3 regions of the Nocardia sp. NPDC127579 genome follow, and region 1 is predicted to be linked to each of the others. Evidence: riboswitches for the same ligand, from Rfam matches in the RefSeq annotation. Region 1 holds a riboswitch; each other region holds the start of a gene.
The links. A riboswitch is a leader RNA that binds a small molecule or an ion and turns the genes downstream of it on or off. The one in region 1 is predicted to bind S-adenosylmethionine.
Positions count from the first base shown of each region.

Region 2: linked by a shared signal. The riboswitch ahead of ACFVMC_RS24830 (rhodanese-like domain-containing protein) and the one ahead of ACFVMC_RS17655 (ABC transporter substrate-binding protein) in region 1 are both predicted to bind S-adenosylmethionine.
Region 3: linked by a shared signal. The riboswitch ahead of ACFVMC_RS01315 (homoserine O-acetyltransferase) and the one ahead of ACFVMC_RS17655 (ABC transporter substrate-binding protein) in region 1 are both predicted to bind S-adenosylmethionine.

Region 1 covers NZ_JBHXVZ010000004.1:481,653-491,500, forward strand. Annotated here, with positions in the region: gene ACFVMC_RS17635 (dipeptide ABC transporter ATP-binding protein) at 1-1,406, opposite strand, end outside; gene ACFVMC_RS17640 (ABC transporter permease) at 1,403-2,266, opposite strand; gene ACFVMC_RS17645 (hypothetical protein) at 2,259-2,489, opposite strand; gene ACFVMC_RS17650 (ABC transporter permease) at 2,482-3,471, opposite strand; gene ACFVMC_RS17655 (ABC transporter substrate-binding protein) at 3,475-5,130, opposite strand; SAM riboswitch class I at 5,139-5,233, opposite strand; gene ACFVMC_RS17660 (hypothetical protein) at 5,441-6,160, shown strand; gene ACFVMC_RS17665 (glycosyltransferase) at 6,237-7,409, opposite strand; gene ACFVMC_RS17670 (LppM family (lipo)protein) at 7,457-8,197, opposite strand; gene ACFVMC_RS17675 (carotenoid biosynthesis protein) at 8,289-9,095, opposite strand; gene ACFVMC_RS17680 (phytoene desaturase family protein) at 9,168-9,848, opposite strand, start outside.
Region 2 covers NZ_JBHXVZ010000007.1:417,117-426,964, reverse strand. Annotated here, with positions in the region: gene ACFVMC_RS24870 (PLP-dependent aminotransferase family protein) at 1-243, shown strand, start outside; gene ACFVMC_RS24865 (CaiB/BaiF CoA transferase family protein) at 466-1,563, opposite strand; gene ACFVMC_RS24860 (alpha-L-fucosidase) at 1,708-3,144, shown strand; gene ACFVMC_RS24855 (TetR/AcrR family transcriptional regulator) at 3,170-3,760, shown strand; gene ACFVMC_RS24850 (DUF456 domain-containing protein) at 3,844-4,326, shown strand; gene ACFVMC_RS24845 (amidohydrolase family protein) at 4,323-5,177, opposite strand; gene ACFVMC_RS24840 (FAD-dependent oxidoreductase) at 5,229-6,617, opposite strand; gene ACFVMC_RS24835 (hypothetical protein) at 6,869-7,321, shown strand; SAM riboswitch class IV at 7,373-7,488, shown strand; gene ACFVMC_RS24830 (rhodanese-like domain-containing protein) at 7,504-7,920, shown strand; gene ACFVMC_RS24825 (O-succinylhomoserine sulfhydrylase) at 7,949-9,163, shown strand; gene ACFVMC_RS24820 (hypothetical protein) at 9,169-9,417, opposite strand; gene fgd (glucose-6-phosphate dehydrogenase (coenzyme-F420)) at 9,557-9,848, opposite strand, start outside.
Region 3 covers NZ_JBHXVZ010000001.1:252,785-262,632, reverse strand. Annotated here, with positions in the region: gene ACFVMC_RS01345 (M48 family metalloprotease) at 1-281, shown strand, start outside; gene ACFVMC_RS01340 (DUF4349 domain-containing protein) at 320-1,327, shown strand; gene ACFVMC_RS01335 (DUF167 domain-containing protein) at 1,281-1,514, shown strand; gene ACFVMC_RS01330 (NADP-dependent isocitrate dehydrogenase) at 1,639-2,859, opposite strand; gene ACFVMC_RS01325 (MFS transporter) at 3,145-4,653, opposite strand; gene ACFVMC_RS01320 (TetR/AcrR family transcriptional regulator) at 4,788-5,441, shown strand; SAM riboswitch class IV at 5,508-5,618, shown strand; gene ACFVMC_RS01315 (homoserine O-acetyltransferase) at 5,695-6,831, shown strand; gene ACFVMC_RS01310 (DUF3017 domain-containing protein) at 6,851-7,096, opposite strand; gene ACFVMC_RS01305 (RidA family protein) at 7,216-7,620, opposite strand; gene ACFVMC_RS01300 (carboxymuconolactone decarboxylase family protein) at 7,722-8,261, shown strand; gene ACFVMC_RS01295 (tRNA (cytidine(34)-2'-O)-methyltransferase) at 8,290-8,754, shown strand; gene ACFVMC_RS01290 (MFS transporter) at 8,820-9,848, shown strand, end outside.

The sequences.
Region 1 (9,848 bases):
ACGGGTTCGTCCAGGACCAGCAGTTCCGGGTGCAGCGCCAGCGCGCGGGCGATCGCTACGCGCTGGCGCTGCCCGCCGGAGAGTTCGGCGGGCCGGCGCTGTGCGACAGTCGCCGGCAGCGCGACCTGGTCCAGGAGTTCGCCGACCCGGGCCGTGCGGGCACCGATACCGAAGGCGCGCAGCGGCTCGGCGATGATGCGCGCTACCCGCCAGCGGGGATCCAGTGAGGCGTAAGGGTTCTGGTACACCACCTGGATGCGCCGGCGCAGCGCGCGCAGCCGGGCTCCGCGCAATCGGGTCAGGTCGTGCCCGTCGAAGGCGACCGTTCCGCTGTCGGGGGTGAGCAGCCGCAAAGCGATTCGTGCCGTGGTCGACTTGCCGGAGCCGGATTCGCCGACCAGCGCCAGGGTTTCGCCGCGGCGCAGCTCGAAGCTCACGCCGTCGGCCGCGGTCACCGAACCCCCGCGCGTGGCGAATCGCTTGTGTACCTCGCGCACCGACAGCAGCGGCGGGCCGTCGGCCCGGGGCGAACGGAAGCCCTCGAACGGCGCCAGGCTGGGCGCGGCGGCCAGCAGCCGTCGGGTGTACGGATGCTGTGGCGCCCGCAGCAGGTCCGCGGTGGGCCCGGTCTCGACGATCGCGCCGTCGTGCAGCACGATCAGCCGGTCCGCCCGTTCGGCGGCCACCGCGAGATCGTGGGTGATCAGCAGCACCGCGGTGCCGCGCGCGGTGGTCTGGGCGGTGAGCTGATCCAGGACCCGGCGGGCCACCGTGGTGTCCAGCGCGCTGGTCGGTTCGTCGGCGATCACCAGGTCGGGGGTGGCGATCAGCGCGGCGGCGATCAGCACCCGTTGCCGCTGCCCGCCGGACAGCTGGTGCGGATACTGGCGCGCCCGCAGCTCCGGCCGGTCCAGTCCGGCGTCGGCGAGCAGGCGGATCGCCCGCTCTCGCGCCTGCGCGGGTGCCGCGAGCCCGTGCACGAGCAGGGTCTCGGCGACCTGGTCACCCACGCGCCGAACCGGATTCAGTGACAGGCCGGGATCCTGCGGAACGAATCCGAGGCGAGCGCCGCGCAGGCGTCGCCAGGCGCGTTCGTCCTCGTGTGCGACCGGGCGCCCGTCGAAGGTGATGGTTCCGCCGGTGATCTCCGCGGGCTGGTCGAGCAGCCCGAGCAGCGCGTGCCCGAGCGTCGACTTCCCCGAACCGGATTCGCCGACCAGCGCGACCACCTCGCCGGGCGCCAAGGTGAACGACACACCGCCCAGCGCGGTAACCGAACCGGTGGCGGAGCCGTATCGCACCGCGAGGTCCTCGACCCGCAGCAGCGTGGCGCCGGTCGCGCCCGGACCGGTGCGCGTGGTTGCACCCCCTCGCGGTGCAACCACGCCCGGCGTACCCCGGCTCATCGCCGGACCGCCGGTCCGGCGGCGCGGCCGAGCTGCTGCGCGGCGACCACCACGGCGATGATGACCGCGCCCGGCAGCAGGGTCAGCCACCAGGCCAGCGCGAGGTAGCCGCGTCCCTCGGAGATGAGCGAACCCCATTCCGGCGTAGGTGGTTTCGCGCCGTAGCCGAGAAAGCTCAGCGCGGACACCGACAGCACCGCCATCCCGAATTCGACGGCCGCGAGCGCGAGCACGGGCTGCGCGGAATTCGGCAGGACGTGCCGGGCGAGTACGGCGTACCAGCGGACCCCGCTCGCGTGCGCCGCCTCCACGTAGGTCTCGGCGCGCACCCGCAGCACTTCCGAGCGCATCACCCGGGCGAAATTGGCGATGAGCGAAACACCAACGGCGACAGCCACATTGCGGGTGCCGAAGCCCAACGCCGTGACCAGGGCCAGGGCCAGCAGCAGCGACGGGATGGCCAGCAGCACATCGACCACCCGCATGATCGCGGTGTCCACGATGCCGCCCGCCGCACCCGCCAGCAGTCCCAGTAGCGACCCGGCGACCAGCGCGATGGCGACAGCGGTGAGCGTCGCCGAGAGCGACAGGCTCGCGCCGTGCACGATCCGGGTGTACAGGTCGCGCCCGAGATTGTCGGTGCCGAACCAGTGTTCGGCACCGGGCGGCTGGAACTTCTGCGCGGGAACGCCGGTCAGCGGATCACCACCGGCGAATACCGAGGGGAACAGCGCCCAGCCCAACGCGAGCAGCGCCACCACCGCGGCGAGCACCGTGAAGGCGTTGGCGCGTAACCGGATCCAGGACAGCGGTCGCGGCCGGGGGAGAACGGCGGCGCGTCTGCCGAGCAGATCAACCATGGGTGCGCACCGCCTCCGCGATCGCCGCGAAGGCCCACGGTGACTCGGCGTCGGCACGCAGCCAGCTCCAACGTCCAGAACTCCGCGGCGCGGCCGGATCGACGGGGAGCCAGGGCGTGAAACCGAACCCGGCGGCGAGTGGGCCCCGGGTGAACTCGAAGAGCTCGGCCAGGACGGTCGCGGGCAGATCGAGCGGGGGTGGGGTCGGATCGTGCTCAGGCACGGGCGGACACCTCCTCGGTGGTGCTGAGAATGGTCGGCGCGGCGTTGTCGCGCCGGGCGGCGATGCGCGGGTCGAGCAGCGGATAGATCAGATCGACCGCGAGGTTCACCGCGACGAAGATGAGTGCGCTGAGCAGCACGACGCCCTGCACCACCGGAATGTCCTGGGCCAGTACCGCGCTCTGGGTGAGCCGCCCGATCCCGGGCCGCGCGAACACGCTCTCCACCACCACGGCACCGGCCAGGATGTGACCGACCAGCACGCCCGCGATGGTGAAGGTCGGCACGCTGGCCGGGCGCAGCACGTGCCGGCGCCGTACCCACCAGCGCGAACCGCCCTTGGCCAGTGCGACATCCACGAACGGCTGCCGCCAGGTGGACTCCACGCCGGAGATCAGCACCTGGGCGAGCACCGCGCCGATCGGCAGCGCCAGGGTCAGCGCCGGCAGCACGGTGCCCGCGAAACTCTGTCCGCCGAACGCGGGCGCGAGCCGCCAGCGGAACGAGAACAGTTGCAGCAGAAGCAGTCCGGTGAAGAAGGTGGGCACCGCGACGCCGATCGAGGGCAGCGCGGCGAGGGCGGCGCGCAGCCACGGACGCCGGGTGGCGGTAGCCGTCAGCGCCAGCCCGACGCCGCCAAGCACGGCGAAGAGCAGTGTCAGCGCGGCCAGGCCCAGGGTCGCGGGCAGCGCCTCGCCGATCGCCTCGGTCACCGGCTGGCCGGTGCTGATGGAATGGCCCAGATCGCCGCACAGCGCGTGCGTCAGCGCGGTCCAGTACTGCTGCCACAGTGGCTGATCCAGGCCGTAGCGGGCCTGCAATTCGGCGATCGCCGCGGCATCGGTCGGCGCGCCGAGGTCCGCGCCCGCGGCGATGGACACCGGATCGGCGGGCAGCAGGTAGAGCACCGCGAAGGACACGGTGAACGCGGCCCACAGCACCCAGAGTGCCTGTGCCGCACGAGCTGTCAGATATCGCGGCACGGGTCAGCGCTCGCTCAGCCAGGCGTCGAAGAACTGGAGTCGCGCGGACGCCTCGAATTTCAGGTCGTGCAGCGTGTGTGCGGCCCCGATCGCCTGGGACAGTTCCACGGTCGGGATCCACAGCCCCGCGTCCAGCACGCGCTCCTGCGCGGTGCCGATCAGGGCGAGCCGCGCGGCCTGGTCCCCGGCGCTCAACTGTCCCTCCAGGATGTCGTCGAGTGCTGGAATACGTTCGCGCACATTGAGATTGCGTCCCTGCACCGTGAAGGCGTTGCGGAGGATGTCGCCGTCCGCGCGCGTGGTGTTGTAGTAGTAGGTGTCGTAGTCCTTGGCGTTCTGCCGCGCCGTGGTCTCGGCCAGCGAGACCAGATCCAGCCGCAATTCCACCCCGACCTGGCGCAGCTGCTGCTGCACCAGCTCCAGGATCGCCTTGTTGCCCGCGAACACCTGGGTGAACACCACGCCGAAGCTGAGCCGCTCGCCGCCACGCACCCGGATACCGTCGCCGCCCGGCACCCAGCCCGCCTGATCGAGCAGGGCGCGGGCGCGGGCCGGATCGTGCGCCAGCCGCGCCGACAGATTCTGATAGCCGGGTGTGGTACTGGCCAGCGCGCTGGTCGCGGGCTTGAACTGCGGGCCGAGCACGGTGTCGACCAGCTGCTGGCGGTCGATCGCGGGCAGCAGCGCCTGGCGCACCAGCGGATCGCGCAGCGGGCCGCGTGTCAGATTGGGCTGGAGGCCGAACGGGATGCCGGGGTTCGGGGCGGTGAGCAGGCGCGCGTCGGCCGCCTCCAGTAGCGGCAGGTCCTGGGGCAGCGCGTCGCTGATCGCATCCAGCTGCCCGGAGGTGAGGCTGCCGGTGCGCACGCCGGACTCCGGGACGACGGTGAACTCGATGCCGTCCAGGTAGGCCTCGCCCTGGTGTGCGAAAACCGCGGAGCCCCAGGCATATCCGGCTCGCTTGCGCAGTGTGGCCGACACGTCCTGCCGATAGGCGGTGTACACGAACGGTCCCGATCCGACATTGCTGCCGTCGCACCGCTGCTCGGCGGGTTTCGCGGTGGTGGCCGCGCCCTGAATGCCCAGTTGCGGCGTCGAAGTCGCCTGGAGGAACTGTGCGTTGGGTTTGCTGAACTCGACCCGTGCGGTCAGCCGGTCCACCGCCGTGGTGCCGACGTAGTTCACCAGATACCCGTTGCCGAGCGGGGCCTTGGCCGCGCCGAGCCGCACGATCGAATCGAAGGTCTCGCGCACCGACTCTGCGGTGAGCGCAGTGCCGTCGCTGAAGGTGACGTCGTCGGCGAGGCGGAAGGTGAACACCGTGGCGTCGGGACTCGCCTCCCAGCTGCGCGCCAGCCAGGGGCGCAACGCGCCGGAGGCCGGATCCTGATCGGTCAGCGAGTCGACGATCTGCCGGGTGACGTAGAGCGTCTGGTTGCTGCCCGCCTGCGCGGGGTCCGAGCACGACGCCGCCTGGGACAGGCCGTAGCGCAGCGTGCCGCCGGGCCGCGGGGGACCCGCGTCGGCCCGGGTGCCGCCGGCGTCGCCGCCGCAGGCGACCACGGTGCCGGCGAGGGCCAGCAGGCCGGTGACGGTGGCGAGGCGATGACGGGTGCGGATCACGGTGGTACTCCGGGGAATTCGGCGCGGGCGACGCATCGGTAGGTCCTCCATCGGTCCTGGCGGAAGCACCCGCACCCGGCGCGCCGGGGGGTTGCTGCGATGTCGGCGAGCCAGGTCTCTCGATCGCTCTGGATGGTTGCCGGACCATCATGGGTAGCAGGCGATCTCGGTGACAAGAGTAGAAATCACGGTGAGCGCAGTGCTGGTCACCAGCGGCGGGAGGGCGGATTATGGTCCGGACCCCGCTCTACGGTCCGCACGCCGCCGACATCGGAAATACCAAGTTTTCGGAGTTTGCGGGCGTACCGTTGAACCTCCGCTCGTTCCGCCGTCGAGGAGGTTCGCAGTGCCCGTTCAACTCGATGCCTCCCGTGCGCGGAGGTCGCTCGGCCGGCTCGCCGCGCTCGTCGCCATGGCCACCGTCACCGCGATCGGCCCCGCCGCCGCGACTCCGGAGCACCCGGTTGCCTCGATCGACGACGCGTCCGTCGCGTTCGACCTGCCGCGCGGGGCGGTGGCCCGCCCGGGTGCCGCCGGTCCCGCGGTCGCCGCCCTGGAAGCCCTCGGCGTGACCCCGTTCCTCTATCCGACGGCCACCCTGTGCGACGACACGGGCCTGGCCCTGGACGACCCCGCCCTCGCCGGTGCGGTATCGGGCCCGTGGCCTGTCCACACGCTCACCATCCCGGGCCTGGACCTGACCGCGGTCGAGACCGGTCAGACCTTGTTCGCCTTCGTCCCCGCCGCCTCCGACGATGCCGAGGATCCCACCCTGCGCGTCGCCTGGCTCAATATCTCCACCGGCGACGGCGGCCTGGCCGCCCTGGGCCCGCTCACCGACGTCTTCGCCCACATGGTGTCACCCGGCGTACCCGACCTGCTACGCCCGCTGGCCGAACAGGCTGTCCGCGAACTCTTCACCGCCACCGTCCCCGACACCGGCGTCCGCGCCGTCCCGGTCGACACCGGCAGCGGCACCGTCCTGGCCGCGGTATTCGGCAGTTCCCGCACCGATACCCGGACCTGCTTCTACCTTCCGACCATCGGCATCGTCGATGTGCCGTGACGGGCGCGGCCGCCGCCACCGGGAACCGACCCGGGCGATCGGTGGCAGGTAGGCCCGCGCGCGACGAGACCGATCCTCAGTCCGGTGGCTGTCGTAGCCGACGGCCTTTCCACACCAGGTTGCCCAGTCGACGGGCTCGGTGGGATCGCAGGGAGAGCATCACATACGCGCCTACCGAGACCGGATGGGCCAGTGCGGCAAGAGCATCCGTGCGCGTGAGGCCGGTCGCGGTTTCGGTGGACCGGGCCAGGAGACGACCGGCGACGGCCGCCGCGTAACCGGCGAACCCGATCCGGCGGGTCCGGCCGGAACCGCCGAGGGCGACCAGTGGCGGCACCCAATAGGCCAGGACGGCAATGGCTCCCACGGCCAGCGCGGCGAATGGTGAACCGCCGTAGGCGGACCAGAGCCAGCGGGTGTAGCCCGCGTCGAGTTCGGTGGCACCCCGATACATTCGGGTCTCGGCCTGTCTTCCGGCCGCGACCAGTGCGGTGTGGCGGCCGCCGCGCCGCAGGGCGCGCGCGATATCGAGATCCTCGGTCGGGCTGGCGGCGATCGCGCCGTGGCCGCCGACGGCGCGGTAGGCGGCGGTGTCGAAGACCAGGAACTGACCACACGCGAGGGCCATCGACGGTCTGCGCGTGCGATTGGCCACGGTGACCGGCAGCGTGGTGGCCCAGGACCAGCAGAGCAGCGGCTGGACCAAGGCCTCGGCGGTCGAGCCGACCCGCTGGGCGGGCCACGGCGACACCAACGCCACCTCGCGCCTGCGCAATTCGTGCACGGCGGCGGCGATCGCCCCCGGGCCGAGCCGCACGTCGGCATCGAGGAAAACCAGCGCCGCGGTGTCCACGAGATCGGCGAGCCGGGCGCAAGCGGCCGCCTTCCCGGTCCAGCCGGGCGCGGGTTCGTCCTCGGATCGGATCATCAGGAAACGAGGATCACTCCCGATCGCGGCCGCGGCCGCGGGGCCGGTGCCGTCGGCGGACCCGTCATCGAGGATCAGCACGCGCAGGTCGGCGACACCGAGTTGCGCACGCAGGTCACCGATCAGCGCGGGCAGCCGGTCTGCCTCGTCACGCGCCGGGATGCACACGGTGACCGGCTCGACGATTGTGATCCCCACGGCCAGCCGGCGCACGGCGACCCGGTTGTACAGCGCCACACCGAAACCGGTCAGCGCGATTCCGGTCCCCGCCAGCGCGAGCCGATCGGCTACCGCGCGCGGCGATGTCCGGCCTCGATACATTTGCGGGCCGACTTCGACCATCGTCGTCAACCGATTGCCGTGACGGGTCAGCTGCCTTCCTTCACCATGCGCCACCACTCGTTCAGCGAGAACCGTTCGGTGCCCGGCGCGGGCGGGTTGCGATTCATGTAGGCCATGGCGGCGACGATGGCGGCGACCGCCAGGGTGATGCCGCCGACGATGCCCGCCCAGCCGGCGAACGAACGGGTATTGGGGTCGGCGTAGCTGACCTCGGCCCGGATCGTGGACACGTCACCGGGCGGCAGCTTCCAGGAGACGGTGGAGTCGTCGTCGCGATTGCCGTTGGTCTTGGCGACGCGCGCCGGGAACGCCACCGTGAACTGCACATCGGAACCGTGCGGCGGCACCGATTTCAGATCCACGCGCCCGTTCAGGCTGACCAGATCGCCGGTGCGCTGCAGGGTCAGCTGGAACATGCCCTGGGTCTGCTCGGAGAGCGCGCCGAGCTGGGTCACCTCGCCGAAGGACAAATCCTCGAAGAAGACCTTGCTGCCCACATAGCCGTCCTGGTTGTAGGTCTCGACCCGCACCTTGCCCACCAGCGCCTCGGGCGCGGTCAGTTGCGGCCCTTTGTCGTTGGCATCGGCCGGGACCACCGCGGCCACGATCCGCCCGGACACCCGGTCGTTCGACGACACACCCATCGATACCTGGACACGCAGGCAAGCGGCCAGCATCGGCACGAGCAGCGCGGCCAGCACGACCGCCCCCGTTATCCGCAGGCCGGTGCGGCGCGGTGGTACCGGGGCATCGGGTTCAGTGGTCATCGGGCTAGGTTGCACGGCTCACATGGTGCCAGGCCCGACCCCGCATTAGCCACGCGACAACCCGAAGCCGGGTGCGTCGATCGGGTCGCGGTCACCGATTCCGGACAAGTCGCCGCAGCAACGGGATACCGAGCAGCCCCATCCCCGCCGCCCCGTACAGCGCCGATGCGGGCAGGCCGAGGAACGCCGCGTGCGCGAGCGCCGAACCGAGCCAGGTCCACAGGAATACCGCCACCGGCACCGCGATCGATGCCGAGCGCACCACCCTGCGCCGCTCCCACAGCGTGAGCAGACCGGCCATCACGATCCCGACCGCGAACCAGCCCGCGTAGTTCGTCCACGGAATCCCCGCCAGCCCCGGCAATCCCGATCCCGTGTCGCACCATCGCCACTGCCCGTCCGCCACCATCTGCGGATCCAGGAACAGATCCCACCCCACCGCCCCGAGCGCCGTCAGCCCGATCCGCGCCGCGACCACACCGCGCCCGGTGACCGCATCGCGCCCGGTCGTCAGTAGCCCCGCCACCACCCAGATCGGATACAGCCCGCCGGTCCAGGCGAGCGGCACCAGCAGCGGAACCCCGCCCACCGCGGGCCCGATCCGATCGACGGCATAGTCGTAGCACCCGAACGGATACCCGGTCGCCACCCCCACCATCTCCGCGACCAGCCCCACCCCCGACACGATCACCAGAAACCCGCCCGCATAACCCAGCCCACGCGCGAGGGCCGCATGCGCCAGCGCCACCCCGGCCGACAACAGCACAACGGCCACCGTCACCCGATCCCGCGCCGCCCCGGAGGTCAGCGGATATCCGATCTGCGCCAGCACCAGCAGCGCGGCCACGATGATCGGAACGAGTTCGATACCGCTGAACCGACGCGACCGTGTTCTCAGCACGGAAACCGTGCCCCCGCGTGGGTACCAGTCACCGCGCGGCCCGCCGGTCCGGCGACCGGACAGCGCCCGTCACCCGCGCCGCCGGCCGAAGCGTCCGCGCCGGGTCGCGCGCAAGGCGAGTCGGGCGGCGCTGCGGCCGCTGGCCCCGGAGACGCCGCCTCCGGGGTGGGTCGATGCGCCGGTGAGGTACAGGCCGGGTGCGCCGGGGACCCGCTGGCCGGAGAGTTCGGGGAGCGGCCGCCACATCATCATCTGGTCCAGCGACATCTCCACGTGCATCACATTGCCGCCGCGCAACCCCATCTCGCGTTCCAGATCGACGGGTGTCTGCACGTAGCGCCGCACTACCGTGTCGGCGAATCCGGGTGCGTACGAGTCCACTTCGGCGATGATCCGGTCCGCTTCGGTCTCGGCGTGCGCGGCCCAGTCGCTGCCGTCGGCCAGCCGGTAGGGGTGCCACTGCGACCACAGCGAGAGCTGATGCTCCCCGGCGGGGGCGATGCTCGGATCGAGCGCGCTGAAACTCATGGCCAGCACCACCGGCCGGGGCGGCAGGTCACCGGCCAGCGCCGCGCCGTGCGCCCGCCGCAGCTGCGCGCGATCGGAGACCAGGAACTGCAAACCGTGCGCCGACTCCGCGGCGGAGGCGCCGGGATACCGCGGCAGCGCGCTGGTGGCCACCCGCACCACCATGCCGATCCCGGGACCGACCCGGATGCGCTGCGCCCAGTCGTCGAGCGGTTCGCGGTC
Region 2 (9,848 bases), on a different contig from region 1:
TCGGTATGGGCGCAGCTACCCGCCCCGGTCTCTACCGCGCTGGCTGCTACCGCGCCGAATCACGGTGTGCTGCTCGCTGCGGGACCACGTTTCGGCGTGCAAGGTGCGTTCGAACGCTTCGTCCGCCTGCCGTTCTCGCACCCGGAGGCGGAGTTGCGAGTGGCGGTCAAGGCAATGGCCTCGGCTTACGAGGCGCTGACCCCCCGTGCGGCCGAGCCACTGCAACCTCTGACGGTTTTCTGAGATCTGAAGTGGTCTAAGCCAATTCGACGAATTCCCGCACGAATGCCATAGCAGGGAACTATCGCATCGGAAAACAGTTCCGGTAAGCCGGGCAGCGTGGTTCTTTGCAGGAGCTGCCGCGGCCGCCGGGGTTTCTTACCTCTTGGCTCGAATGAGTCGGGTTAGGTAACCCATAACGGGCGGGGTGTCATGTGCGTGGCACCCTGTCCTCCTCGCCCATCACTAATCCGCCCAGACGGATTCGATCGGGGTGGCCTCGTTGGGCGGGGGAGTGGGGACGGCCGCCGGGGTGCGAGAGAAGCGCGGCGCCGGGGCGTGCTGGACGACGCCGTCGATATCGACCAGACCGGTGCGGGCCACGATGTGCGCGTTCGCGGTGGCCTCGGTCAGGGTGAGCACCGGGGTGGTGCAGGCATCGGTGCCGTCGAAGATCGCGGCCCACTCGTCGCGGGTCTTGGTCTTGAACTTCTCGGTGAACAACTTCTTGAGCTGGTCCTGGCCGTTCGGGTCGATCTGCGCGGGCAGGCCCTCGGGATCGATCTCGAGACCCTTCAGCAATTCGGCGTAGAACTGCGGCTCGATCGCGCCGACCGCCATGTACTTGCCATCCGCGGTCTCGTAGGTGTCGTAGAACGCCATGCCGGTGTCGAGCAGGTTGGTGCCGCGCTCATCGGACCACAGACCCACGCCGCGCATGCCCCAGATCATGTGCGAGAGGGCCAGCGCGCCGTCGATCATGGCGGCATCGATGACCTGGCCCTTGCCGGAGCTCTGCCGCTCCACCAGTGCGGCCAGCACGCCGAACACCAGGAACATGGAACCGCCACCGAAATCGCCGACCATGTTCAGCGGTGGCACCGGGCGCTCGCCCTTGCGGCCGATCGCGTTCAGCACCCCGGTGAGCGAGATGTAGTTGATGTCGTGGCCGGCGCGGTCGGCCAGCGGGCCGTCCTGACCCCAGCCGGTCATCCGGCCGTAGACCAGGCGCGGGTTGCGCGCCAGCGCCGCGTCCGGGCCCAAGCCCATCCGCTCGGTGACGCCCGGCCGGAAGCCTTCGATCAGCACATCGGCCTTCTCGACCAGTCCGAGCACCTTCTCGATATCGGCCGGATCCTTCAGATTCGCCTCGACGATGGTGCGGCCGCGCCACTGCGGGCGCTCCATGAACCCGGGCAGCAGGTTGGGCCGCTGCACCCGCACCACATCGGCGCCGAGATCGGCGAGCAGTAGCGCGGCGTGCGGCCCCGGGCCGATACCGGCCAGCTCGACGACCTTGATGCCCGCGAGCGGACCCTGCTTGGCGGTGGATGGAGTGCTCACGCCCTACCTCAGTTCTTCCCGGGGTGCTGTATTGACACTACGACAATAACTCCCCGACCGGCTCCGCCAAACCCTCTGCTCGGCGCGCATTCTTGCTCGACGATGCTATTTTTGCTCGAGCAAGCAAAAGTGGGAGGAGATGCCGTGACCTATGCGTCGGCTCGGAAATCGCTGGCGGCGCGACCGCTACCCGAGTGGTACCGCCGGGCGAAGCTGGGCATCTTCGTGCACTGGGGGCTGTACTCGGTTCCCGCGTTCGCCGAACGCACCGACGCCGACTACTCGGCGTTCATGCGCGACCTGACCGCGGGCACGACCACGGCGGACCGCATCCCCTACGCCGAGTGGTACCTCAACTCGATGCGGGTACCGGGCTCGCCGACGGCGGCGCATCACGCCGCGAGCTACGGGGACCGGCCGTACGCCGATTTCCGCTCGGCGTTCGAGACGGGAGCCGACACCCTCGACTTCGCCGACTGGGCCCGGCTTTTCGCCGAGATCGGCGCGCGGTACGTCGTGATGGTGACTCGTCATCTGGACGGATATCCGTTGTGGCCCACCGAGATCGAGGGCAGCGCGTACCGCTCCCGGCGCGATCTGGTCGGCGACCTGACCCGGGCGGTACGCGAGCAGGGCCTGCGCATGGGGCTGTACTACTGCGGTGGAATGGACTGGACGCGCCGAGAACAGCCGCTGCGCACCATGACCGACATGATCCGGCACCAGGCGCTCGGGCCGGACTACGCGCGATACGCGGCCGCGCAGTGGCGGGAACTGATCGACACCTACCGGCCCTCGATCCTGTGGAACGATATGGGCTGGCCCGCCGAGGTCGACCCGCACGAGATCATGGCCCACTTCTACGACACGGTCGACGACGGTGTCGTCAACGATCGGTGGACGCAGCCGAAGCTGCCCCGCAACCGGCTCGCCCGGGCCGCGTACCTGTGGTTCATCGGCATCGTGCTGAAGGCGGTGGCGAAACGAGGTATTCCCGAGCCCGCCAAGGACTTCCACTACGACGTGGCGACCCACGAGTACGCGACGCCCGAGGTCGCGCCGACCGGCGCGTGGGAACTCACCCGCGGACTGGGACGGTCTTTCGGCTACAACGCCGAGGAAACGGAAGCGGATACGCTGACCGGCGCCGAGCTGATCCACCTGTTCGCGGACGTGGTCGCCAAGGGCGGCAATCTGCTGCTCAATGTGGGTCCCGATGGGGCGGGCCGGATTCCGGAACTCCAGGTGGCCCCGCTGCGCGCGCTCGGCGCCTGGCTGGCGCGGAATGGCGCGGCGATCTACGACACCACCACCTGGGAGCGGAACGCGACCACCACGACCGCGGGCGTACAGGTCCGGTTCACCCGCCGCGCCGACACGGTGTTCGCCATCGTGCTGGCGGACCAGCCGAGCGGCGACGTCACGGTGCGCGAGCTTCGGGTTCCGCCTTCGGCCACGGTCGATCTGGTCGGCGGCCCGAGCTTGCGCTGGGAGCAGCGCGACGGCGATCTCACGGTGCGGTTGCCGGGCGACGCAGCACCTCAGGCACATGCGTACGCCCTGGCCATCACCGGGCTGTAACCAGTCCCCGTGCTAATTTCCGCTTGTGCGAGCAAGAAAGCAAGGTGAGCCGACCGCGATCGAACGCGCCCGCCGCGCCCAGATCGTGCGGGCCGCGATCGACACCATCGCGGAATCGGGTTACACCCGCGCATCGTTCAGCGCCATCGCCACCGCCGCCGGACTGAGCAGCACCGGCCTGATCTCATACCACTTCGCCACCAAACAGAACCTGATGGCCGAGGTGCTGGCCACTATCCTGGCCGACTTCACCGAATTCGTCACCGCCCGCGCCACCCAGGGCACCCCCGCCACCCGCCTCGCCGCCTTCCTCGCCGCCAACTGCGATTTCATCGCCTCCCATCGCAACCACCTGATCGCCATGCTCGATCTGCAACACGCCGCCTCCGAATCACAAGCGCGGCAGGCGGACTCCGACCGGGCGAAACTCACGGAACTCCTCGCCGACGGTCAACGCCGCGGCGAATTCCGCCCCTTCACCCCCGACCTGATGGCCGGCTTCATCCTGTCCCTGCGCAACGGCGTCATTCGCCGCGCCGCCACCGACCCCGAATTCGACCTCGCCGCCTGCACCGCCGAACTACTCACCACCGTTCGATTGGCCACCACCGCCTGACCCGCGTCTCCGTACCACCGAAATGCATCGCGCCGACCGGTAAGCGAGAATCGCCGTAGGGCAACGAGAGCGGAGGGGTTGGCGTGAGTGTGTGGGGTGAGGTCCTGGTGGGCCTCGCGATTCTGATCGGGCTGGTAGGGATAATCGTGCCGATCCTGCCGGGCGTGATCCTCATCTTCGCGGCTATCGGGGTGTGGGCGTTTCTGACCGGTGGTGCGACGGCCTGGGTGATCTTCGGGATCGCGGCGGTATTCCTGGTGCTGTCCGGGGTTATCAAATACACCTGGCCGGGACGGAAGATGAAGGAGGCGGGGGTTTCCAATCGGGCGCTGTTCATCGGGGCCGTGCTGGGAATCGCCGGGTTCTTCGTCATCCCGGTGGTCGGCCTGTTCGTCGGGTTCGTGCTCGGGGTATATCTGTCCGAGCATCAGCGGCTCGGGCAGGGTGAACCGGCGTGGCAGTCGACCAAACACGCGCTCAAAGGCGTTGGGCTGTCGATGCTGATCGAATTGCTGGGCGCGCTGCTCGCGAGCGGAGTCTGGCTGGTGGGTGTGTTCGTGGCCTAAGGCTCGATGACCGGCAGCGGCAAGGTCGCGTCGGGGTCGAGGCGGGGGAGGTCCTCGCGGCGCAGCGGAAGGGTCGGCGGGTCCCCGCGGTGCAGCGGCGGGAGCGAGCGCATGCGCGGCGGGAGCCGGTAGAAGTCGCGGGCGTTGTCCTCCAGGACGGCGAACATGTCGGTACCGACCACATCGCAGATCAGATCGACGTCGGAGTCCTCGAAGGGGCGGCCCGCCCGGGTGCCGGGCAGGTCGGTGCCGAACATCAGCGCCTGCGGATTGACCGCGTGGATCCGGCGAATGGTGTCGGGGACGTGCATGGCCACGCGGCCGAAACCCGTTGCCTTGACCCGGGCTCCGCGATCCACCAGATCCAGCAGGTAGGGCAGGCTCTCGTCGGACATGCCGAGATGATCCACCGACAACGCGGGCAGTTTCGAGATCACCGGTTGCAGCGAGGCCAGCATCTGCCCGTCGATATAGACCTCGACATGCCAGCCGACCAGGTCATAGGCGCGCAGCGCCTGCAAGGTCATGCCGGTGATGTCGGCGGCGGCGCGCTTGAGATTGAAACGCAGAGCACGCACGCCGACTCGATCCAGTTCGACGATCTCCTCGTCGGAAGCGTCCAGGTTCAGCGTGGTCACCCCCACCCAGCCCGGGCCGAGCTCGGCCAGCGCCGCCTTCATCCAGGTCTGATCGGTGCCCTGGAACGACGCGCTGACCACGGCGCCACCACCGATATCGAAGCGCGCCATCCGCTTTCGATAATCGGCGATGGTGTACGGGTCGGGCAGGTAGCCCTCGTTCTCGATCAGCGGGAACCGCGGATCGATGATGTGGACATGGGCATCGAACACCTGTACAGAATGCCTCAGTTACAGAGATTTCGCTGCCGTGGAACCGCCGGCTCAGACCTTGTGCGGTTCGCTGGCGCGCAGCATGTCCTCGCGCTCGACGACCTTGACCCGCTCGCGGCCCTCCGGCTCACCCAGCGCGCGTTCGTGCGCGTCCAGGCGATACCAGCCCTGCCAGGTGGTGAACGGAATGCCCTTGCCCTCCAGGAACTCGGTGACCGCGTCCAGCTCCGGCTGCTCGGCCGGGGTGAAGTTCACGCTGTCGTCGAGCAGGCAGGCCACGGTCTCGTTGGCATCGCCCTTGGTGTGGCCGATCAGGCCGACCGGGCCGCGCTTGATCCAGCCGGTCACATAGGTGGCGGGCATGTACCGGGCGGCGCCGTCGGCGTTCTCGTCGGCCAGCACGCGACCGGCCTCGTTCGGCACGGTGCCCGCCTGGTCGTCGAAGGGCAGGTTGGTGATGTTCTGCGACAGGTAGCCCACGGCCCGGTAGATGGCCTGCACGTCCCACTCGCGGAACTCGCCGGAGCCCTTGACGTTGCCGGTGCCGTCGAGCTGGGTGCGCTCGGTGCGCAGGCCCACGACCTTGCCGTCCTCGCCGAGCACCTCGGCGGGCGACTCGAAGAAGTGCAGGAACAGCTTGTGCGGGCGGTTGCCCTGATCGCGGATCGCCCACTGCTCCAGCGTGTTGGCGACCATGTCGACCTGCTTGGAGTGCCGGCGCGCGGCCTCGGAGCCGGCGTCGTAGTCGATGTCCTCGGGGTCGACGATGACCTCGATGGTCGGCGAGTGGTCGAGCTCGCGCAGCTCGAGCGGCGTGAACTTGGCCTGCGCCGGGCCGCGCCGCCCGAAGACGTGCACCTCGAGCGCCTTGTTGGCCTTGAGGCCGTTGTAGACGTTCGGCGGGATCTCGGTCGGCAGCAGTTCGTCGCCGGTCTTGGCGAGCACGCGCGCCACATCCAGCGCAACGTTGCCGACGCCGAGCACCGCGACCTTCTCCGCGTGCAGCGGCCATTCGCGCGGCACATCCGGGTGGCCGTCGTACCAGGAGACGAAGTCGGCGGCGCCGTAGGAGCCGTCCAGGTCGATGCCCGGGATGTCGAGGGCGCGGTCGGCGTTGGCGCCGGTGGAGAAGATCACCGCGTCGTAGAAGCGGCGCAGATCATCGAGGGTGATGTCGGTGCCGTAATCGATATTGCCGAGCAGACGCACCTGCTCCTTGTCGAGCACCTTGTGCAGGGCGGTGATGATGCCCTTGATCCGCGGATGGTCCGGCGCGACGCCGTAGCGGATCAGACCGAACGGCGCGGGCATGCGCTCGTAGAGGTCGATACTCACCTCGGCGTCGGATTTCATCAACGCGTCGGCGGCGTAGATACCGGCCGGTCCTGCGCCCACGATCGCGATGCGGAGCGGGCGAGTGGCTGCACTCTGTTCGGTCATCTCTTACGCGCACCTTCGGTCGAAAAATAATGGCGTCCTATTTAGCCTAGGCTAAGTCGACGCAGCGCTGCGGTTGCCCCTGCCGATGCGGACACTGGTGCTGCTGGCTCGTAACTGCGCGGCTTCCAGGTCGCTGTCCGCACCCCGCAGCCACGGTGATGGCCGCGAGACTGCGGTCTCGCGATTCTATCGGTGTCGCGCGCGGTGGACTGCACGGGTGCCGCCGACCAGGCATAAGGGATCATGGGCGGATGACCGAGCAGCAGCCCAAGCCCGAGGACGAGCCGATCGCCGTCGATCAGACCGACCAGCGGTCCATGACGCCGTTCATCGCCGCCGCCATCCTCGCCGCGATCGTGCTGATCGCGGTGTTCGCCGGCGGTCTGCTGTCGCCCGCTGAGAAAAATGTCACAGAAGCCGACCGCATCTCCGCGGCGGTCAGCAACTACGTGGGCGGCCGCGCGCAGAGCGACGACGTACCCGCCCCCGGCACCGCGTGCGCCGGATTCGACGAGGCGAAGTCGCCGCTGGCCGCGCAATTCGGCGCCGGCGGCCGAAAGTCGGTGGAGATCGCCAGGATCGAGGGCCAGAGCGTCAACGGGGACCGGGCCAAGGCCACCGTCACCACCAAGGCCGACGGCAAGGAGACCACCGAGACCTGGAATCTGGTCCGCGCCGACGGCAACTGGCTGGTCTGCGGCTGAAACGAATCAGGTGTTTGACAGCCCGGCACCTGCCCAGGCAATCTCAGTCCAGGTCATGAGCACCAGCGCCAAGCCCCGGCTCGCTGGTCGGCAACCCTCCTCCGCGGTGGGGTGCTCCGGGTGACGACCTGGCACGCATCCGAACCCCGATGCGGCAAGTGCGGATTCACAGGAGGATCGCAATGAGTTACGCCGGTGACATCACCCCGCAGCAGGCGTGGGACCTGTTGCGCGAGCACCCCGAAGCCGTCCTGGTCGACGTGCGCACCGAAGCCGAATGGCGTTTCGTCGGCGTACCCGACACCACCGCGATCGAGCGCCCCACCGTGCTCATCGAATGGGTGGACGGCACCGGCACGCGCAACCAGGCCTTCGCCGACCAGCTGGGCAAGGCACTGGACGGCCGCGCGCCGGAAGCCCCCGTGGTGTTCCTGTGTCGCTCCGGCCAGCGCTCCGCGCATGCCGCGACCGTGGCCACCCAGCTCGGCATCGCGCCGGCCTACAACGTGGACGAGGGCTTCGAAGGCCCGCTCGACGCGGACGGCCACCGCGGCGGCTCCGGCTGGCGCGCCCGCGGCCTGCCGTGGAAGCAGTCGTGAGCCCGAGTTCGGCGAAGGAGCAGCAGTCATGATCACAGGTGGTGCGTTCGACAAGCCGCTGCCCGAAGGTGTCGGCCCGGCGACGCTCGGTGTCCGAGGCGGCCTGCGGCGCAGCGGTTTCGAGGAGACCTCGGAGGCGCTGTTCCTGAACTCCGGCTTCGTCTACGAGAGCGCCGAGGCGGCCGAGCAGTCGTTCACCGGTGAGATCGAGCATTTCGTCTATTCGCGATACGGGAACCCCACGGTGGCCATGTTCGAGGAGCGGATGCGGCTGCTCGACGGCGCCGAAGCCTGCTTCGCGACGGCCAGCGGCATGTCGGCGGTGTTCACCGCACTGGGCGCGCTGCTCGGTGCCGGTGACCGGCTGGTGGCGGCGCGCAGCCTGTTCGGCTCCTGCTTCGTGGTGTGCAACGAGATCCTGCCGCGCTGGGGCGTGGAGACGGTCTTCGTCGACGGCGACGATCTGGACCAGTGGGAGCAGGCGCTGTCGGTGCCGACCCAGGCGGTGTTCTTCGAGACCCCGGCCAACCCGATGCAGACCCTGGTCGACGTGCGCCGGGTGTCCGAGCTCGCGCACGCGGCGGGCGCGAAAGTGGTGCTGGACAACGTGTTCGCCACCCCGCTGCTGCAACGCGGCTTCGAGCTGGGCGCCGACGTGCTGGTCTACTCGGGCACCAAGCACATCGACGGACAGGGCCGGGTCCTCGGCGGCGCCATCCTGGGCGCGCAGGACTACATCGACGGACCGGTGAAGAACCTGATGCGCCACACCGGTCCGGCGCTGAGCCCGTTCAACGCGTGGACCCTGCTCAAGGGCTTGGAGACGATGCCGCTGCGCGTGCGGCAATCCGCCGATTCGGCGCTGCGGGTGGCGAAGTTCTTGGAGGACAACGACTCCGTGAACTGGGTCCGCTACCCGTACCTGGAATCGCATCCGCAGTTCGAGCTGGCCAAGAGCCAGATGAGCGCGGGCGGCACGGTGGTCACCTTCGAGCTGAACGCAGCCGACGGCGAGGCGAAGAAGCGCGCCTTCGAGGTGCTGAACCGCCTACGCATCATCGACATCTCCAACAACCTGGGCGATGCGAAGACCCTGATCACGCACCCGGCCACCACCACCCACCGGGCGATGGGCCCCGAGGGCCGCGCCACGATCGGCCTCACCGACGGCGTTGTCCGCATCTCTATCGGCCTGGAGGACATCGAGGACCTGCTCGGCGACCTGGACCACGCCCTGCGCTGAACCGGCTAATCCTGCGGCAGCCGCCGCAGGATTTCGTCGAACCCAGCGTCCATCTTGGTTTCGAGGTTGTCGACCTTGGTTTCCAGGTTTTCGACCTTTATCGCCAGGTTGGTGACGGTCTCCTGTACCTGGCCGAGCTTGGTGTCCAGGTCGGCCAGCTTTTCTCCGATCACCGTCAGGGTCGCGGAGTCGCGTGCGCCTCCGATGTCCATGCGTACCTCCAGCTTGGCTACCCGGTTTTCGAGATCGGCCATGTCGAGATCCTCCCCTGATCGTACAAGCGTGGTCAGTTGCGTTCTGCCCAAATGCTTGTCGGTCCTGGAAAAGGAAACACCCCCCGATTCATCGAATGTGGATAAGTCGGGGGGTGTGGACAACTGCTGGTCAGATGACCTAGCCCAATGCGCGCAGGCGGGGTGCCAGGTCGCGCTGGAACAGGTCCAGGAAGCGGCGCTGATCGTGGCCGGGGGCGTGGAAGACCAGGTGGTTCAGGCCCGCGTCCAGGTAGGGCTTGATCTGGTCGACGGCCTGATCCGGATCGCTGGCGACGATCCAGCGCTTGGCGATCTGCTCGATCGGCAGCGCGTCGGCGGCGGCCTCCATCTCGATCGGGTCGGTGATCGAGTGCTTCTGCTCCGGCGTCAGCGACAGCGGAGCCCAGAAGCGCGTATTCTCCAGCGCCAGT
Region 3 (9,848 bases), on a different contig from region 1:
TTCTGCTGCTTCTGCTCGTGGCCGAACCCCTTGGGCAAGCCCGGCTTTCGCAGCGTGAGGAACTGCGCGCCGACCGCGTCGCCGTCGACCTCGGATACGGCCGCGAATACCGCGAGGTGCTCGACGAGTGGCTGAGCGAACACGACGACGCCTCCGCCGCGGTGTACCGCCGCTGGTTCAGCACGCATCCCGACAGCGATACCCGGATCGAGGCCGTAGAAGCCCGCATCCACGAGCACCGCCATTCCGCGACCGGATCCAATCCACCGAGAGGTCTGTGATGAGTGACCCCCGCCACCGTAGCGACTACGCTGCGGGCATGACTCCCCCTCGTCGGCGCTCGGTTCCGTCACGGCGGCACAGTCTCGCGGTGCTCTGTATCGCCCTGCTGGGCCTGACCGTGTTCGCGGGCTGCGGGTCCGACGAGCCCGCGGCTTCCAAGAGCCGGGGTGCGTCGGCCTCCTACGCGCCCGACGCGCCCGCACCGGCAATCGCGCCCGGTTTCCGGGAGCAGTCGCCAGGTGACGGGAAACAGCCCGGCGGAGAAACGCTGTCCCGCAAGGAAGTTGTCACCGGCAGCGTCAAGGTGGTCGCCGCCGACCCGGTCGCCGCGGCGGGTGCGGTCGCCGACCAGGTGATCGCCGCGGGCGGCCGAATCGACTCGCGCACCGAACAACCCGGCACCAAGGACGACGGCAAACGCCCGAGCGCCCGGCTGACGGTGCGGGTACCCGCCGACAAGACCGACGCGTTCATCGACGGTCTCGGCTCGATCGGCGAACTCGCCGAGATCACCACCGAGCGTGACGACGTCACCATGCAGTGGGAAGATCTCGACGCCCGGATCAAGGCGCTACAGGCCTCGGTGGATCGCCTACGGGCCCTCATCGCCGGCGCGACCAACACCGCGGATCTCATCACCGCCGAGGAGGCGCTGTCGGGCCGCCAGGGCGAACTCGACAGTCTCACCGCGCAGAAGCGGAGGCTCGACGATCAGGTCGCGCTGTCCACACTCACCATCTCGATCAGCACCGACGCCGAGCACTCCGACGACGGGCCGAGCAACTTCTGGGACGGCCTCGTCGACGGCTGGAACTCATTGGTCGACTGGTTGCAGGACGCGGTGGTGTTCGCCGGCAAGGCGATTCCGTGGCTGGGCTTCCTGGCGGTGATCGGGGCCGTGGTGTGGGGGCTGGTGACACTGCTGCATCGGCCCCGGCATACGGTCGCCGAGCCAACGGCCGAACCGGCCGAATCCAGTGTCGCGACAGGAGAGTCCAGTGCCCCCGACGGTAGTAAGGGCGACGATCAAGCCGAACAGTCGTAAGGGACCGCTGGTCGAGACCGCCGACGACGGCACCCTCATCCTGTTCGTCCGCGCCCCCGCCGTCGAAGGCAAAGCCAACCGGGCTGCCATCGAACTGCTCGCCGCGCACTTCGATGTCCCGAAGAGTTCGGTGCGCTTGGCCGCGGGCACCACATCCCGTTTCAAACGCTTCGAAGTAGACCGCTGAAAACAGTCCGGGCACCCGCCGTCAGCGGGTGCCCGTGGCTCGAACGTCAGCCGTTCGACCCGGCGCTGGGTGATCCCAGCGCCGGGGTGCCGGGCGAGCGTCTCAGCTCTGCCCGGCGAATACTTCACTTACGCAGCGCGCGAGCCAGATTGACGTCCAGCGCGCCGAGGAACTCCTCGGTGCTCAGGTAGCCCTGATCGCCGCCGACCAGCAGCGCGAGGTCCTTGGTCATCTGCCCGCCCTCGACGGTCTTGATGACGACGTCCTCGAGCGCCTGGGCGAAGCCGATCACCTCGGGGGTGTTGTCCAGCTTGCCGCGGTGCTCGAGCCCACGGGTCCAAGCGAAGATGGACGCGATCGGGTTGGTCGAGGTCGGCTTGCCCTGCTGGTGCTGACGGTAGTGCCGGGTGACGGTGCCGTGCGCGGCCTCCGCCTCACAGGTCTTGCCGTCCGGGGTGAGCAGCACCGAGGTCATCAGGCCGAGCGAGCCGAAGCCCTGGGCCACGGTGTCGGACTGCACGTCGCCGTCGTAGTTCTTGCAGGCCCAGACGTAGCCGCCCTCCCACTTCATCGAGGAGGCGACCATATCGTCGATCAGGCGGTGCTCGTAGGTGAGCCCGGCCGCGTCGAACTGGGTCTTGAACTCGGCGTCGAAGATGTCCTGGAAGGTGTCCTTGAACATGCCGTCGTAGGCCTTCAGGATGGTGTTCTTCGTGGAGAGATACACCGGGTAGTTCTGCTGCAGGCCGTAGTTGAACGAGGCGCGCGCGAAGTCCTCGATGGACTTCTTGAAGTTGTACATGCCCATGACGACGCCGCCGTCCTCGGGCATCTTCACGACTTCGTGCACGATCGGCTCGCTGCCGTCCTCCGGGGTGAAGGTCAGCGTGACGGTGCCGGCCTGATGCACCTTGAAGTCGGTGGCGCGGTACTGGTCACCGAAGGCGTGGCGGCCGATGATGATCGGCTTGGTCCAGCCGGGCACCAGGCGGGGCACGTTGGAGATGATGATCGGGGCCCGGAAAATGGTGCCGCCGAGGATGTTGCGGATGGTGCCGTTGGGCGACCGCCACATCTTCTTCAGCCCGAATTCCTCGACCCGCGCCTCGTCGGGGGTGATGGTGGCGCACTTCACGCCGACGCCGTGCTGCTTGATGGCGTTGGCCGCGTCGATCGTGACCTGGTCGTCTGTCTTGTCGCGGTACTCGATGCCGAGGTCGTAATACTCGAGGTTCACGTCGAGATACGGGTGGATCAGCTTGTCCTTGATGAACTGCCAGATGATCCGGGTCATCTCGTCGCCGTCGAGTTCTACGACGGTGCCTTCAACCTTGATCTTGGACATGGATCTTCGTGTCCTCCTAGGATGGTGCCCTCATTGCACGGCCAGGTGAACACGCTTGTGAGCGGACCCCAGCTGTTCCAACAGACAACGTATATGCCCCGCGTTGTCGGCGGGTCATGTGGTCAAACAGAACAAGCGTACTGCTGCTAACGATCTCACCGCGCGTCAGTACCCCCCAGTGAGAATCGTGATAAAGGTTACTGAGCAGTATTTTTGTCCATTATTTGAGAACGGCAAGGTCCGCGTATCGCGAGTTCTCGACGATACGCGGACCGAATAACCGGATCAGACTCCGACCGGAATCTTCACCTCGTCCTCCGCGCCCTCGATGAGGTTCTCCGGCTTGTCCCGGATCATCAGCGCGATCACCGGGATGGCGGCCGCGAAGAAGCCCGCACCGACATAGAACGCGACATCGTAGGAGTGGATGGAGGCCCGGGCCACCAGATCGTCGATGCCGGGATGCGCCGCCACGTAGTCCTTGGCCGCCTGCACCGAGATCGTGGTGAGCAGTGCGGTGCCGACCGCGCCGCCGACCTGCTGGGCCGCGTTCAGCAGCGCGCTGGCCACGCCGGAGTCCGCCTCCTCCACCTGGTGCAGCGCCACGGCCTGCATGCCGACGAACAGCGGGCCCATGCCGAGCGCGATCAGCAACTGGGCGGGCAGCACGCTCACGGCGTAGCTGTCGCCGAAGCCGAGCTGTGCCAGCCACAGCAGGCCGAGCACCCCCAGTGCGGCGCCGGCGACCATGAGCGGCCGCGGGCCGAGCTTGGGCAGCAGCGCGCTGGTCACGCCCGCCGAGATCGCGATGCCCACCGGGAACGGCAGGAACGCGATACCGGCCTTCAGCGGCGAGTAGCCGAGCACGTTCTGGAAGTAGAAGCTCAGGAACAGGAACATTGCGAACATTGCGATCGGGATCAGCAGGGCCGCCAGCAGTGCCCCGCCGCGGTTGATCTCACCCGGAATACGCAGCGGCAGCAGTGGATTGGCGACCCACCGTTCGATGGCGACGAAGGCCGCGAGCAGCACGACGCCCGCGCCGAGCGGCAGGATCGTGGTGATGTCGGTCCAGCCGTGCTCGGCCGCGCGACTGAAGCCGAACACGATGCCGATCAGGCCCAGGGTGACCGTGATCGCGCCGGGCACGTCGTAGCCGCCGGTGCGGGGCAGTGGCACATCCTTGGCGATGACGCCGACCGCGCCGATCAGGGCAAGGATCGCGATCGGGGTGTTGACCAGCAGCGTCCAGCGCCACGACGCGTACTCGGTGAGCGCGCCGCCCGCGATCAGGCCGATCGCCGCGCCGCCGGCGGAGATGCCTGCGAACACCGCGAACGCGCGGGCTCGTTCCTTGGCTTCGGTGAAGGTCACCGACAGCAGCGACAGCGCGGCCGGGGCGAGTAGCGCGGCGAAGGCGCCCTGTAGACCGCGTCCGGCGAACAGCTGGGGGCCGTTCTGGGCCAGGCCGGCCAGGGCCGAGGCGGCGGCGAAGCCGACCAGGCCGACCATGAAGATCGTGCGCCGTCCCATGTAGTCGGCGAGGCGGCCGCCGAGCAGCAGCAGGCCGCCGAAGATCAGGGTGTAGGCGGTCAGCATCCACTGGGTGTTGCTGTCGCTGATGTGCAGGTCACGTTGGGCGAACGGCAGCGCGATGGTGACGATGGTGGCGTCCAGCACCACCATCAGCTGGGCCAGCGCGATCACGCCGAGCGCCCACCACCGTGCCGAACCGCTCTGTTTTTCGGGGACGTCCACCGCAGGAGCAGTTTGAGTCACGGGATTCTCCCTCATCTGGGACGAGCTGTTTCGGAAGGACGAGGTCGATCCTGGCATCGCACGACTTTTGTCGTCAAGAGAAAAATGTCGCGATGCGACATTTGACTCATTCGGCCATGACTATGTCGGGCTTGCGTTAAGGTGGCGGCATGTTCGACTCAGCGCCCACCGGATTGCGGGAACGCAAGAAGCAGCAGACCCGGCTGCGGATCATCAAGGTGGCGCTGGACCTGTGCGACGAGCAGGGCTTCGAGGCGACGACCGTCGAGCAGATCGCCGACGCGGCGGATGTCTCGCCGCGCACCGTCAACCGGTATTTCGAGATCAAAGAGGACATCATTCTCGGCCCGGTGGAGGACTTCGGTCAGGCCGTCGCGGCCCGGCTCCGCGACCTGCCGGAGGTCGTCAACCCGCTGGACGGGCTGTGCACCGCCTTCCTGGACATGGTCGAGGCCGGGGCGCACGCCGACGCCGACGCGCCCATCTCACTACGCCGATTCCAGAAGATGCAGCGCATCGCGCGCAGCAGCCCGGCGGTCAACACCCGGGCGATGGAATACGGCGACCGCAAGTCCGCCGCGCTCATGCGAGCCCTGGCCGATCGCCTCGGCGTCGCACCGGATTCGCTCACCGTGCGGCTGGCGATCGGCACCTGGCAGATGATGTGCCATATCGCCTTCGCCGCCGACGAGGAACTGATCCTGACCGGCGATCCGGAGGAGGCCGCCCGCGCCACCCGGGCGACGGTGCTCGGCGCCCTCGCCGAACTGCGTCGGATCTGCGGCGCGACATCGGCGAACTGAGCCCGCCCGCCAATCGGATCGACGTGATTTCAAACGTCGACCGACCGCCGGTTACCATGTTCGTTAGGTCATGAGTGCCAGCGCGAAGCCCCGGCTCGCTGGTCGGCAACCCTCCAGCAGCGGTGGGGTGCTCCGGGTGATGACCCGGCTCTCGAGGGACGAGGGCAAGCGCGCTGTTCAGGAGGTCCCCCATGTGTGCAAATCTTCACCGCGGTGCGGTAGCGGCGTATTCCCCCGTGATCGGCCGACCGGCGTGACCGTGGAGACCGAACCGAGCGCCCGCTGCCTACTACCCGCGCCGGACGGCCGTCTGGGCACCGTTCCGATCGGGGACGTGCGCTTGGAGAACGGCGCCGTGGTCCCGGATGTGCATCTCGCGGTACAGCGCTGGGGTGAGCTCTCGCCCACGCTGGACAATGTGGTGCTGGTCGAGCATGCCCTGACCGGTGACTCGCACGTGGTCGGCGCCCCCGACACCCTGCATCGGCTGCCCGGCTGGTGGGACGGCATGGTCGGTCCCGGCGCGCCCATCGACACCGACGAGTGGTGTGTGATCGCGGCCAACGTGCTGGGCGGATGCAAGGGCAGCACCGGCCCGTCCTCGCCGGCTCCGGATGGAAAGCCCTGGGGTTCGCGGTTTCCCGAGATCTCGATTCGCGATCAGGTGACCGCGGAGGTCGCGCTGATGGACCTGCTCGGCATCGACCGCCTGGCCGCGGTCGTCGGCGGTTCGATGGGCGGCATGCGGGTCCTGGAGTGGATGATCGGGGCGCCGGACCGAGTGTCCGCGGCGCTCGTGCTCGCGGTCGGCGCCCGTGCCACCGCCGACCAGATCGGCACCCAGACCACCCAGATCGCCGCGATCACCGCCGACCCCGACTGGCAGGGCGGTGATTACCACGGCACCGGCCGGGCGCCGATGAGCGGCATGGGGCTGGCCCGGCGCATCGCGCACCTGACCTACCGCACCGAAGGCGAACTGGACCACCGTTTCGAGAACCACGCGCAGGGCGATGAGGACCCGTGGCGCGGCGGTCGCTACGCGGTGCAGAGCTACCTGGAGCATCAGGCCCGCAAACTGTGCGGCCGGTTCGATCCCGCCACCTACGTGCTGCTCACCGAGGCGATGAACCGTCACGATGTCGGCCGCGGTCGCGGCGGGATCGCGGCGGCGCTGGCGTCGACCCCGGTGCCGTGCGTGGTCGGCGGCGTCGACTCCGATCGGCTCTACCCGCTGCGTACCCAGCAGGAGCTCGCCGACGGGCTGCCCGGTTGCGCGCGACTCGAGGTCGTGCATTCCCGCGACGGCCACGACGGCTTCCTCACCGAGGCCGCCGCGGTATCCAAGCTGCTCATCGAGACCATGCGGCTGGCGCGGGAGAACCGCTGACGCACCGGAACTCGGCGCGCTACTGCACGCCGAGGCTGCTGATGGTGGCGGCGATGAAGAGAATGGCCGACCCGAGCAGGGTCAGCGCCGCGACGTCGAACGGCTTGCCGCGCACCGCGAGCAGGCCGACTCGCGCCGTGGGCAGGGCCAGGCGCAGCGCGGCCGCCAGCAGGGTGGCGCCGCCGAAGAAGAACGCGCCGCGCCGCCATCGATCACCGGCCACGAACACCACGGCGATGACGACGACCACGGCGACCGCCACCATCGGCAGGTGCACGCGCAGGAATTGCGCGCCCGCGCTGCTGGGTTGCCGTTCGGCGGAGTCGACGTCGTTCACGCACCGATTCTTGCAGGCGCACCCGGCGCGCGGCCAGCGCCCCCGCGTCAGTCCAGGACGGCGACGCCTTCGACTTCGATCAGGTGCTCCGGGGTGAACAGCGCGGCCACACCCACCAAAGTGACAGTGGTTTCCGGGAATTCGTAGTGTTCGCGCGCCGCCAGGCCCGCGGCGCCGAGCGCCTCGAACTTCGAGGGATCCCAATCCACCACATAGAAGCGGACACTCACCAGATCCGCGGCCTTGCCACCTGCCGCTTCGAGTGCGCGCCCGAGATTAATCAGCGCCTGCGTGGTCTGGGCGGCCAGGCCCCCGGGCACCACCTGCCCCGCTTCGTCGACCCCGACCTGCCCGGACAGGTGCACGATCCGGCTACCGGTGGCGACCGTGGCGTGCGCGAAACCCGGTGCGGGCGGTTCGGATCCGGCTGGATTGTGCGCAGTGCTCGTCATGGTCGAAACCCTATTCGAGAAGGCGTGGCGGCGCAGTGCTACTACAAAGCGTAGTTAAGGCGTACGGTGGGAACAGGAAACCGATGGAAGGGGTACCGGCCATGCGTGCAATCACCCGAATTCGTCACTACATCAACGCTTTTAGACAAGCAAAGCGGCATCGATCCGACCTGCCCGGCTGGTTGCTGCGCCGGCCCCTGATCGGGTTCGGCGTCGCCGTCTACGAGAGCGTGCTGGTGCTGAGCAATCAGCTGGACCCGAGACTCAAGGAACTCGCCGAGCTGAAGACCGCGGGGCTGATCAACTGCGAGTTCTGCCTCGACATCGGATCGGCGCTGGCCCGTTCGGCCGGGCTGACCGAACAGCAGCTCGCCGACCTGCCGCGCTACCGGGCCAGCAGTGCCTACAGCGAGCTGGAGAAATCGGTACTCGCCTTCGCCGAAGCCATGACCGTCACCCCCGCGGTCGACCTCGATCAGGTGCGCGCCGACCTGCTCGTGCACCTGTCCAAGGCGCAGCTGGCCGAACTGGCCGCCGCGATAGCCTGGGAGAACCAGCGTGCCCGCATCAACCAGGGCCTGGGAGTACGCCCCACGGGGATGAGTGAAGGCGGGGCCTGCGCGCTCCCGGAGCGGTCGTAACCGCAGCGCCCTGGTTGACTGGTGCGTTGTGTTTCGAGTGATGTTCCATGAGCCCGCGATCCCGGGGAATACCGGCAATGCGATCCGGATGGTCGCGGGGACCGGCTGCGAACTGCATCTGATCGAACCGCTCGGGTTCGATCTGTCGGAGTCGAAGCTGCGCCGGGCCGGATTGGACTACCACGACCTGGCCTCGGTGACGGTGCACGCGAACCTGGCCGCCGCGTGGGCGGCGCTGCGGCCCGAGCGGGTCTTCGCCTTCACCACCCAGGCGGCCACGCACTACACCGAGGTCGAGTACCGCGCGGGCGATGTCCTGCTGTTCGGCACCGAGCCCACCGGTCTGCCCGCCGAAGTCCTCGATGATCCGCGACTCACCACGCAGGTCCGCATTCCGATGCTGCCCGGGCGGCGCTCGATGAATCTGTCCAATGCCGCGGCCGTGGCGGTCTACGAGGCCTGGCGGCAGCACGGATTTCCCGGCGGCCGCTAGCAACGCGTGGGCAAGCTCACCGCCGGGTGGGGAGGGAATCCGGCCGCCGGATAGTTGACCACGGTGTGACTACGCCGACCGCAGCCACCGTTTCGCCGCACGCCGAGCGGACGACCTGGCACGTGCCCGCCATGCTGGCGCTGGCGCTGGGCGGGTTCGGGATCGGCACCACCGAGTTCGTGTCCATGGGTTTGCTGCCGAATATCGCCGAGGCCATGGACGTGTCCGAGCCGACCGCGGGGCACGCGGTCTCGGCCTACGCGCTCGGTGTCGTGGTCGGCGCACCGATCATCGCGGCACTGTGCGCGCGGGTGCCGCGCAAACGGCTGCTGGTGCTGTTGATGGTGGCGTTCACCCTGGGTAATGCGGCCACAGTGGTCGCGCCGACCTTCCAGACATTGCTCGCCGCCCGGTTCGTGTCCGGGCTGCCGCACGGCGCGTACTTCGGTGTCGCCTCGCTGGCCGCCGCGAGCCTGGCGCCGGTGGGCCAGCGCGCCAAGGCGGTTGCCGCGGTTATGCTCGGGTTGAGCGCCGCCAATGTCGTCGGCGTTCCCGGGGCCACCTGGCTCGGCCAGCATCTGGGCTGGCGCGACGCCTACCTGGTGGTCACCGTGATCGGCTTGGCCACGATCGGCGCTATTCTCGCGGTCGTCCCGGAACTCACCGGTTTCAAGACCACCAGTCCGCTCACCGAACTCGGCGCGCTGCGACGTTCGCAGGTGCTGCTGACCCTGGCCGTGGGCGCGATCGGCTTCGGCGGCATGTTCGCCGTGTACACCTACATCACCACCACGCTCACCGATGTGGCGGGCCTGCGGGCCGGGTTGGTTCCGATTGTGCTGATGCTGTTCGGCCTGGGCATGATCGCGGGAAATATCGCCGGGGGCGTGCTGGCCGATCGGGGCGTGGACCGTTCGATCTTCCTGGCGCTGGTCGCGATGGCGGTGATCCTGGCCGGGTTCGTCGCCGCCGCGCACCATCCGATCACCGCGGGCGTGGGCGCGTTCCTGGTCGGCGCCTCCGGTGCGGCACTGGCGCCCGGTCTGCAGACCCGGCTGATGGATGTCGCGGCCGACGCGCAGACACTGGCCGCG